2 regions of the Ruminococcus gauvreauii genome follow, and region 2 is predicted to be linked to the other one. Evidence: riboswitches for the same ligand, from Rfam matches in the RefSeq annotation. Region 2 holds a riboswitch; the other holds the start of a gene.
What was found. A riboswitch is a leader RNA that binds a small molecule or an ion and turns the genes downstream of it on or off. The one in region 2 is predicted to bind thiamine pyrophosphate.
Positions count from the first base shown of each region.

Region 1: linked by a shared signal. The riboswitch ahead of NQ502_RS15790 (energy-coupled thiamine transporter ThiT) and the one ahead of thiM (hydroxyethylthiazole kinase) in region 2 are both predicted to bind thiamine pyrophosphate.

Region 1 is NZ_CP102290.1:3,339,496-3,343,708, reverse strand. It holds gene hcp (hydroxylamine reductase) at 1-646, opposite strand, end outside; gene NQ502_RS15800 (ATP-binding protein) at 687-1,322, opposite strand; gene NQ502_RS15795 (Crp/Fnr family transcriptional regulator) at 1,418-2,092, shown strand; gene NQ502_RS15790 (energy-coupled thiamine transporter ThiT) at 2,108-2,767, opposite strand; TPP riboswitch at 2,806-2,906, opposite strand; gene NQ502_RS15785 (DUF3781 domain-containing protein) at 2,970-3,218, opposite strand; gene NQ502_RS15780 (ATP-binding cassette domain-containing protein) at 3,269-4,213, opposite strand, start outside.
Region 2 is NZ_CP102290.1:3,550,794-3,555,006, forward strand. It holds gene NQ502_RS16705 (MATE family efflux transporter) at 1-1,211, opposite strand, end outside; tRNA gene NQ502_RS16710 (tRNA-Gly) at 1,307-1,377, opposite strand; TPP riboswitch at 1,494-1,606, shown strand; gene thiM (hydroxyethylthiazole kinase) at 1,687-2,508, shown strand; gene thiE (thiamine phosphate synthase) at 2,489-3,118, shown strand; gene NQ502_RS16725 (HAD family hydrolase) at 3,122-3,781, shown strand; gene thiD (bifunctional hydroxymethylpyrimidine kinase/phosphomethylpyrimidine kinase) at 3,781-4,213, shown strand, end outside.

The DNA of each region.
Region 1 (4,213 bases), 210 kb from region 2:
CCTTCTCCACGGATAACGACACTTCAGCCGGAGCCGGCGTTCCAAATGTCTCAGTATTTGCGCGGTCAAGCAGCTCCATACAGCTTAAATTCACTTTTCCTGTTTCCATCACCAAAGGAAGCAGTTCTTCCATTCCCCAGTCCTCTGCGATGGCTGAGAGCGCCTTGTAAAAAAAGTTGTTGACTTCTTCATCTGTGTAGCCCAGAACCGCTGCGTGATAGGCATATGCAGCGACGCCTCGTATGCCGAACAGAATCAGTGATTTCAGGGAACGGATGTCCTCCTGGTCACTCCACAGTTTCTCCATATCATAATTTTCCGTATCTTTGCACGGGGAGCCGCATGCGCTGCAACCCGGCACAACGATCGTCTTCTCACCATTTACGCGGCCGATAAGGCTGCGAAGAGTCTCATCATTAAAATTAACATTGGTAAGGGTTGCAAACAATCCGTCGATGATGATCTGATCTGTATTCTCTGTTTTGGGATTGCCGGCGCAGGCACGGGCCAGTCCGATCAACGCCCCTGTCAGCTCATCCTGCAGTCTCGCCGTACCTGCGGATTTACCGCAGACGCCCGCATTACCTGTACAGCCGGAACACCCTGCTGTCTGTTCACACTGAAAACAAAACATTTTTTGACTCATAATAGAATCTCCTCTCTTCTTCTCATATTGTAATTCTTATTTATCCTAAGACACGCCCATCTTTAGAAATGGTAACCGTCTGCCATGGAATACGTTTTCCGCTGTTTTCAAGCGCTGTCACCGCAGCATGTTCGATACCGGAACAGCACGGAACTTCCATCCGGACCACCGTCACGCTTCTGATTTGGTTCTGACTGATGATTTCCGTCAGCTTATCACTGTAATCGGTTTCATCAAGCTTTGGACATCCGACCAGCGTTACTCTGCCGCGCATAAATTCCCGGTGAAAATCCCCGTATGCATATGCTGTACAGTCAGCTGCGATCAACAGGTCTGCTCCCGCAAGAAAAGGAGCATTTGCGGCCACCAGCTTTATCTGCACCGGCCATTGTCCAAGCTCGGACGCCGCCGCGGGCACGGGCTGTCGGACCGCCATCTTTTGCTTCTGGTTGGCAGCGACAGCCTCCTTGTCGTAATCGGCCGCCTCACGCTCTGTGAAATGTATCGCATCGACCGGACAGGCGGGAAGACAATCGCCCAGACCGTCACAGTAGTCATCCCGCAGCAGCCTCGCTTTTCCATCCGTGATCCCTATCGCACCCTCGTGACAGGCATCCGCACACAGGCCGCATCCATTACATTTTTCTTCATCTATCTGGATAATTCTTCGAACCATTTTGTTTTCCTCCCGTCTGTTATCTTGACTTTATGGGTACAGTATAATAGAATCATTCCAACAAGTATGTTGTTAAAACAACAAAGGAGTGAAAAATGGATTATATTTTTTTATCAAAGACTTTACTGTTTCGAGGGGATTCTCCTGAAGAGATCAAGATTATATTAGACTGTCTGGGCTGTGAACAAAAAACGTTTAAAAGAGGTGAAGCCATCTACCGCTCCGGTGACGTTGTTCAGTCTCTCGGCATCGTGCTGTCAGGCCGGGTGCAGATTGAAAATGATGATCTGTGGGGAAATAAAAGTATTCTGGACAGCGTTGGGCCAGGCCAGGTATTTGCAGAGACGTATGCCTGTGTCCCGGGTGAACCGCTGATGGTGAGTGTGATTGCCGCCGAAGCATCTGAAATCTTATTTTTAAATATCGGACGTGTGCTGAAGACCTGTCCCAACGCCTGTCAGCACCACAGCAGGCTGGTCAGCAACCTGCTCACCATCTCTGCCCGGAAAAATCTGAACCTGTCACGCCGTATTTTCCACACATCATCGAAATCCATCCGGGGCAGACTGATGTCCTATCTGTCATTTCAGGCTGCCCGCCACGGATGTTTTGAATTTACCATACCGTTTAACCGTCAGCAGCTTGCGGACTATCTGAGTGTCGACCGCAGTGCCATGTCCAATGAACTGAGTAAAATGCAGAGAGAGGGACTCCTGACTGCTGACAAGAATCGTTTCTGTCTCAAAGAAGACATCGTGAATAGTTTTTAAAACAAAAATTATTGATTAATTGATCGCCATCTCTTTTACCCGTGCCAGGGCTTTGCTGACAGACGGAATCAGCAGGATCACGATTGTCAGTATCCCCTCTGCAAATATGTATGCGGCATTATATACCAGTGAATACGACAGTGCACCCCATCCTGCCCACGCATATTCCCCGAAAAACAGCCATCCGGAGAGAACCGAGAATACATAGCGTCCCAGGATACCGATGAGATACCCCTTCAGCAGCCCCCGCCTGGACTTTGCAAAGAGTCCGGAGAGTCCAAATGCACCGAAAGCAAGCAGATAGTCGACAATGATCTGTATCGGAAACAGAATATAGGGTCCCAGCAGAAACTGCAGCACGCCATAGGCTGTCGCGCTTAAAAGCCCGGCCCCCAGACCGTAAAAATATCCCGGCAGGCAGATAAACAGCATGCTGCAAAGCGTCACCGCACCGCCGAACGGGAATTCATAGACCTTCAGCATGGACAACACGGATGCCAGAGCAACCGACATGGCACAGAACACCAGCTGACGTGCATTCATGTGTTTTCTTTTTCCTCTGCCAGCAATAACCGAAGCCAGGATCAGCAAAGCAGCCAGCAGTATCCCTACAGCCGCGTATCCCCCTGACGTGAGCGTATATCCATCCTCTGAAGCATTAACAAAAAATGACATCAAAAAAACCTCCTTAGACAGAATTCAGGAGGGTTCTACTGATTATTACACTGCTTCCTTACGCCGGTATGGTCCGGATCAAGTAGTGAGGGTCAACACGTATGGTTCTCTCAGCCCGAAGGCTCCCCTAGCTGAATACTGTATGTTATTCTTTTCTGATTATAGCATCTGACCTGAGAATGTCAATAGAAGATGCATCTTTTCATTTCGCAGCATGTGCCGTGATAATGGTATAACTATATGCGTTTACCGTGATGATGTAGCCGTCCGTTCTCACATACCAGTTTTTCCCGTTTCTTGTGATAACAGCATTGGGAGAATTGATTTTTATTTTGCACCATTCGACCACATTCTCTGTATCTAAAGACAGATTCCTTTTTATTCTCGCCACACCCAATTCTGTTGTGTGCAGTCTGTCCAGCTTTTTCAGCAATTCATAATCTTCATTCATTCTTAATCTACCACCATTCCTTTGTCCAAACTCTGTTTTTCTTTGCTGTCTCACCGTTCACACGAGGCCCTAAGGCTATCGGCGGTCAGCGTGTTTGCGTTTCTCACCATATCGATCGGGGTTCCTGCAAATACCACCTCGCCCCCATTTTTGCCTCCGTCCGGTCCGATGTCGATAATCCAATCCGCCTGTTTCATCACGTCAAGATTGTGTTCGATCACCACCAGGGTGTTATCACGGGACACGATCATATCGAACAGCTCCATCAGATTCTGGATATCAGACATGTGCAGGCCGGTGGTTGGCTCGTCCATCACAATAATTTTGCCCCTCTTCCCCAGTTTCTTCGCCAGCTTGATCCTCTGGCGTTCGCCGCCGGACAGCGTGCCAAGCGGCTGTCCCAGTGTCAGATAGGATAGACCCACCTGCTTCATCACCTTCAGCCGTCTTCTGATTCCGGCATCCTCGAACACTTCCAGCGCCTGTGAAGCAGTCAGGCTCAAAAGCTCCACAATATTTTTTCCTTTGTAGGTACAGGCGAGTGCCTCCTGATTATAACGCAGTCCCCCGCAGGTCTCGCACTCTGTCACAATCGGGTCCATGAAAGCAAGTTCTGTCACGATAACCCCCTTGCCGCCGCACACCGGGCATGCACCTGTGGAATTGAAGCTGAACAGGCCGTCCGGCTTTCCGCTCTCCCGCGCCAGCAGTTTCCGTATTTCATCAAAAAAGCCGAGGTAGGATGCAGGCGTGGAGCGGTTTGTCGCCGTGATGGGGCCCTGGTCCACCATCACAATATCGCTTTCATACTGGCTGGCAAACACTTCGGAGATCAGCGTGCTCTTTCCCGAACCGGCCACGCCGGTCACAACGGTCATAATCCCAAGTGGGATGTCCACGTCTACATGTTTCAGGTTATGGAGGCAGGCATTTCGGACGGGCAGCATGCCCGCCGGCTGTCGGGGATTTGGCTTCAGCGGCATTTTCTGCCGCAT
Region 2 (4,213 bases):
ATACGGATGCAGAATGCGGATGTGATTCCCTGCAGCATGACGGGAATGCTTTTGCCGCAGCCATTAAAATATCCGATGCTGCTGAATAATACACAGGTGAGGATACAGTCTGCCGAAAAGCCCCTCAGATAGCTGGCACTCTGCGTGATCACCGCCTGATCGGACGTGAATGCAGCGGACAGCCCGGCACCCCCGAAGAAGCCGGCCACAAACATCACGATTCCGACTGCTATGCCGGAGAACATTGCAGTGTAGAATCCTTTTTTGGCGCGGTCCATTTTGCCTGCCCCCACATTCTGTGCGACGAAGGCTGAGACACTCTGCATGACGGAGGCCGGCACCAGCATGATAAAGGAGACGATTTTTTGGGCAACGCCGTATCCCGCCGATGGCTGAAGGCCCATACCGTTGATGATGGAGTTGATCACCAGGAAGGAGATTTGTACCGTGGTCTCCTGCAGGGCGATCGGTACGCCTATTTTCAGGATCAGCCGCAGTTCTCTGACGAATATCCTGCATTGCTGAAGGGAAAAGGAGATGGGGAGATTCTGACGTCTCAGAACCAGCAGAGAGGCGATCACCGACACCCCCTGTGCCGCGATGGTAGCGATTGCGGCTCCGGTTACGTCCATTTTAAAGACCCCGACAAGCAGCAGGTCTCCGACAATATTGACAATGCATGCGATTCCGACGAACAGGAACGGAAGATTGGCGTTGCCGACACCGCGGAGGATACTGCTGATTACATTATACGCGATGATGATCAGAATACCGCCGGAACAGATACGGATATAAGTGACTGCCTTGTCAAAAGATTCCGCCGGTACCTGCAGAAGATGTGCGATGTTTCCTGCAAACACCTCCAGCAGTATCGTCACTATGATCCCGATGATTACAAACAGTACGATGGAGGTGCCGACCGTATTACCGGATTCCTCCGGCTTTTTTTCACCGATATGCTGCCCTATGACGACCGTTGCGCCCATGGCAAGGCTGGTTATAATGAAAGTTACCATCTGCATAAACGCGCTTCCGGTTCCAACCGCTGATATGCTGCTGGCATCACCGAACTGGCCGACTACCAGCAGATCGACTGCTCCGTATGCTGCCTGAAGCACCAGGGCGCCCAGCACAGGCAGGGCAAACCGTACAATAGCCTGAAAAACAGAGCCCTCCGTAAATGTGATTTTGCTGCTTTTTTCTTTTGCCATTCTTCCCTCCTTATGATTCTTTGGATGTCTGCGTATTCGTAACATAAAAAAGAATAGCCCTCCAAAAAGGAAAGCTATTCCGCTTTCAAACCGACAGCAGATAAGGGGAATCGAACCCCCCTCTCCAGCTTGGGAAGCTAGCATTCTACCGATAAACTATATCTGCATGTATTTTATTATAGCAGTTTTTCATGAAAAATCAAGTGTTTCAGCAATATTTAACAGGGCTGCTCTGCAAAGCTTGCAAACAGAAGTCAATGTTGCTATAATACTATTACAATTTTATAATTGCAGGGGAACTGATGCAGTTGAGAAGGCGGCGCACGTCACGTGGCGCACCTGACCCTTTGAACCTGTCGGTTAATACCGTCGTAGGGAGCAAACAAACACAGTTGGAAGTAGAATGTCTGGGGATTTGCACCCGGGCATTTTTTTCGTTTGCAATTATAATTCTAAAGAAAAAGGAGAGAAAAGTATGAGTGTAAAACAGGAAGCAGCGAAACTGAATACCGGGATGAGAAATACAGTCCCTCTTGTCCATAACATAACAAATTACGTGACAGTCAATGACTGTGCGAACGCCCTACTTGCGATCGGAGCTTCACCTATCATGGCGGATGACATGTTGGAAGCGGCAGATATCACTGCCATATCCTCTGCGCTGGTCATCAATATCGGGACGTTAAACCAGAGAACCATAGAATCCATGATCCTGGCGGGGAAGAGAGCAAATGAGCTGGGGATTCCCGTCGTCTTTGACCCGGTGGGCGCGGGAGCGTCAAAGCTCCGGAACGAGACTACGCAGAGGATTCTGGAGCAGGTTGAGATCAGCATTCTTCGGGGAAATCTCTCGGAGGTGTCTTATGTGGCAGGCCTGTCCGCGTCCACCAAGGGGGTAGATACCTCGGAGGAGGACAGTGACAAAGATGCACTTGCGGTGGCAAAAACGGCGGCGGAGAAGCTCTCCTGCACAGTCGCCGTCACAGGAGCTGTCGATGTGGTCTCGGACGGCGCCCGTGCCGTCAGGATATTCAACGGACATCCAATGCTCTCGAAGATTACAGGAACCGGATGCATGGCAAGCGCAGTTACGGGCGGCTATGCGGGAATGAAACAGGACGCATTCACGGCGGCGGCCGCGGGTGTGATGTCCATGGGTATTGCCGGCGAAATTGCGTATGAAAAGGCGGGACACATGGGAACCGGCAGTTTTCGCGTGGCACTGATGGATGCATTGTCCATGCTGAATGAACAGATGATAGAGGAGATGGGAAAAATTGAAGAAGCAAAACATTGATTATACGTTGTACCTGTGCACGGACAGGGAACTGATGAGTACGGAAACGCTGGAGGAGGCGGTTGAGAAGGCGATCAAAGGCGGATGTACGGTTGTCCAGCTCAGGGAGAAGCATTGTTCTTCGAGAGAATTTTATCAGGCGGCGGTGAACATCCGTGAGATCACAAGAAAATACCAGGTGCCGCTGATTATCAATGATCGCGTGGATATCGCGCTTGCAATCGATGCGGACGGTGTCCATGTGGGACAGAGTGATCTTCCGGCCAGTGTGGTGCGCAGTATCATTGGAGAGGATAAGATCGTAGGGGTGTCTGCCGCGAAGGTCTCCGAGGCAGAGCAGGCGGTGAAAGACGGTGCAGACTATCTGGGAGTCGGGGCGATGTTTCCGACGGATACCAAGACAGATGCGCGCCCCGTTACGATGGAAGAACTGAGGGCGATCCGCAGTGCCGCAGACGTACCGATCGTTGTCATCGGGGGGATTAATCAGAAAACAGTGCATCATTTTAAGGATACCGGAATCGACGGCCTGGCGGTCGTATCCGCTGTTATTGCAGCAGAGGACATCGAACAGGCGGCAAGAGAGATGGTATCAAAATTCAGGGAGTAGAGAATGAGAGAATTTAAAGCGGCAATCTTTGACCTGGACGGCACACTTCTGGATTCGATGGGAGTCTGGGAAACGGTCGATATCGAATTTTTAGGGAAACGGAACCTTGACCTGCCCGAAGACTATCTTGAGGCGGTCACACCGATGGGATTTGAGGCGGCGGCAGACTATACAGTGAAGCGCTTTGGACTGAAGGAAGATCCGGAAGCGATCATACAGGAATGGTATTCCATGGCGAAAGATGCCTATCGAAATACCGTTGCACTGAAACCGAATGTCCGGGAATATCTCGGACTGCTGAAGGAAAGAGGCGTTCGGATTGCGGCGGCTACCTCGTCGGATGAGGAACTGTTTAAACCGGCGCTTGTCAATAATGGTATTGACGGGTACTTTGAACACATCGTCACAGTCCGCGATGTAACACGCGGTAAAGGGTATCCGGATATCTATGAGGAGGCAGCTGCCAGAATGCAGGTGAAACCAAAGGAGAGCGCGGTATTTGAGGATATTTTAAAAGGAATCGAGGGAGCCAGGGCAGGCGGCTTTCTTGCGGTCGGCGTCTACGACCGGTATTCAGAATACGAAAAGGAAGCCATGATCGCACTTGCCGACCGCTATATCTACGACTTTGGTGAATTGATGGAAGGAGAATATAATATCTGATGAAGACAGTATTGACGATTGCGGGCAGTGATTCGAGCGGAGGAGCCGGCATTCAGGCGGATATCAAGACAGTCACGGCACACGGGCTGTATGCGATGAGTGCGGTTACGGCACTGACGGCACAGAATACCACGGGAGTCTATGGGATCATGGAGGTGACGCCGGAATTTCTGGCAAACCAGCTCGACTGCATTTTTAAAGATATATATCCGGACGCTGTAAAGATCGGAATGGTATCTTCGGCGGCGCTGATTGAGGTGATCGCTGATAAATTAAAAGAATACGGGGCGCAGCATATCGTGACGGATCCCGTGATGGTATCGACGAGCGGAAGCCGGCTGCTGGCCGAGGATGCCGCTGAGACTCTCGTTCATACGCTGATCCCGCTCGCGGAGGTGATCACGCCGAATATACCGGAGGCGGAGGTGCTAT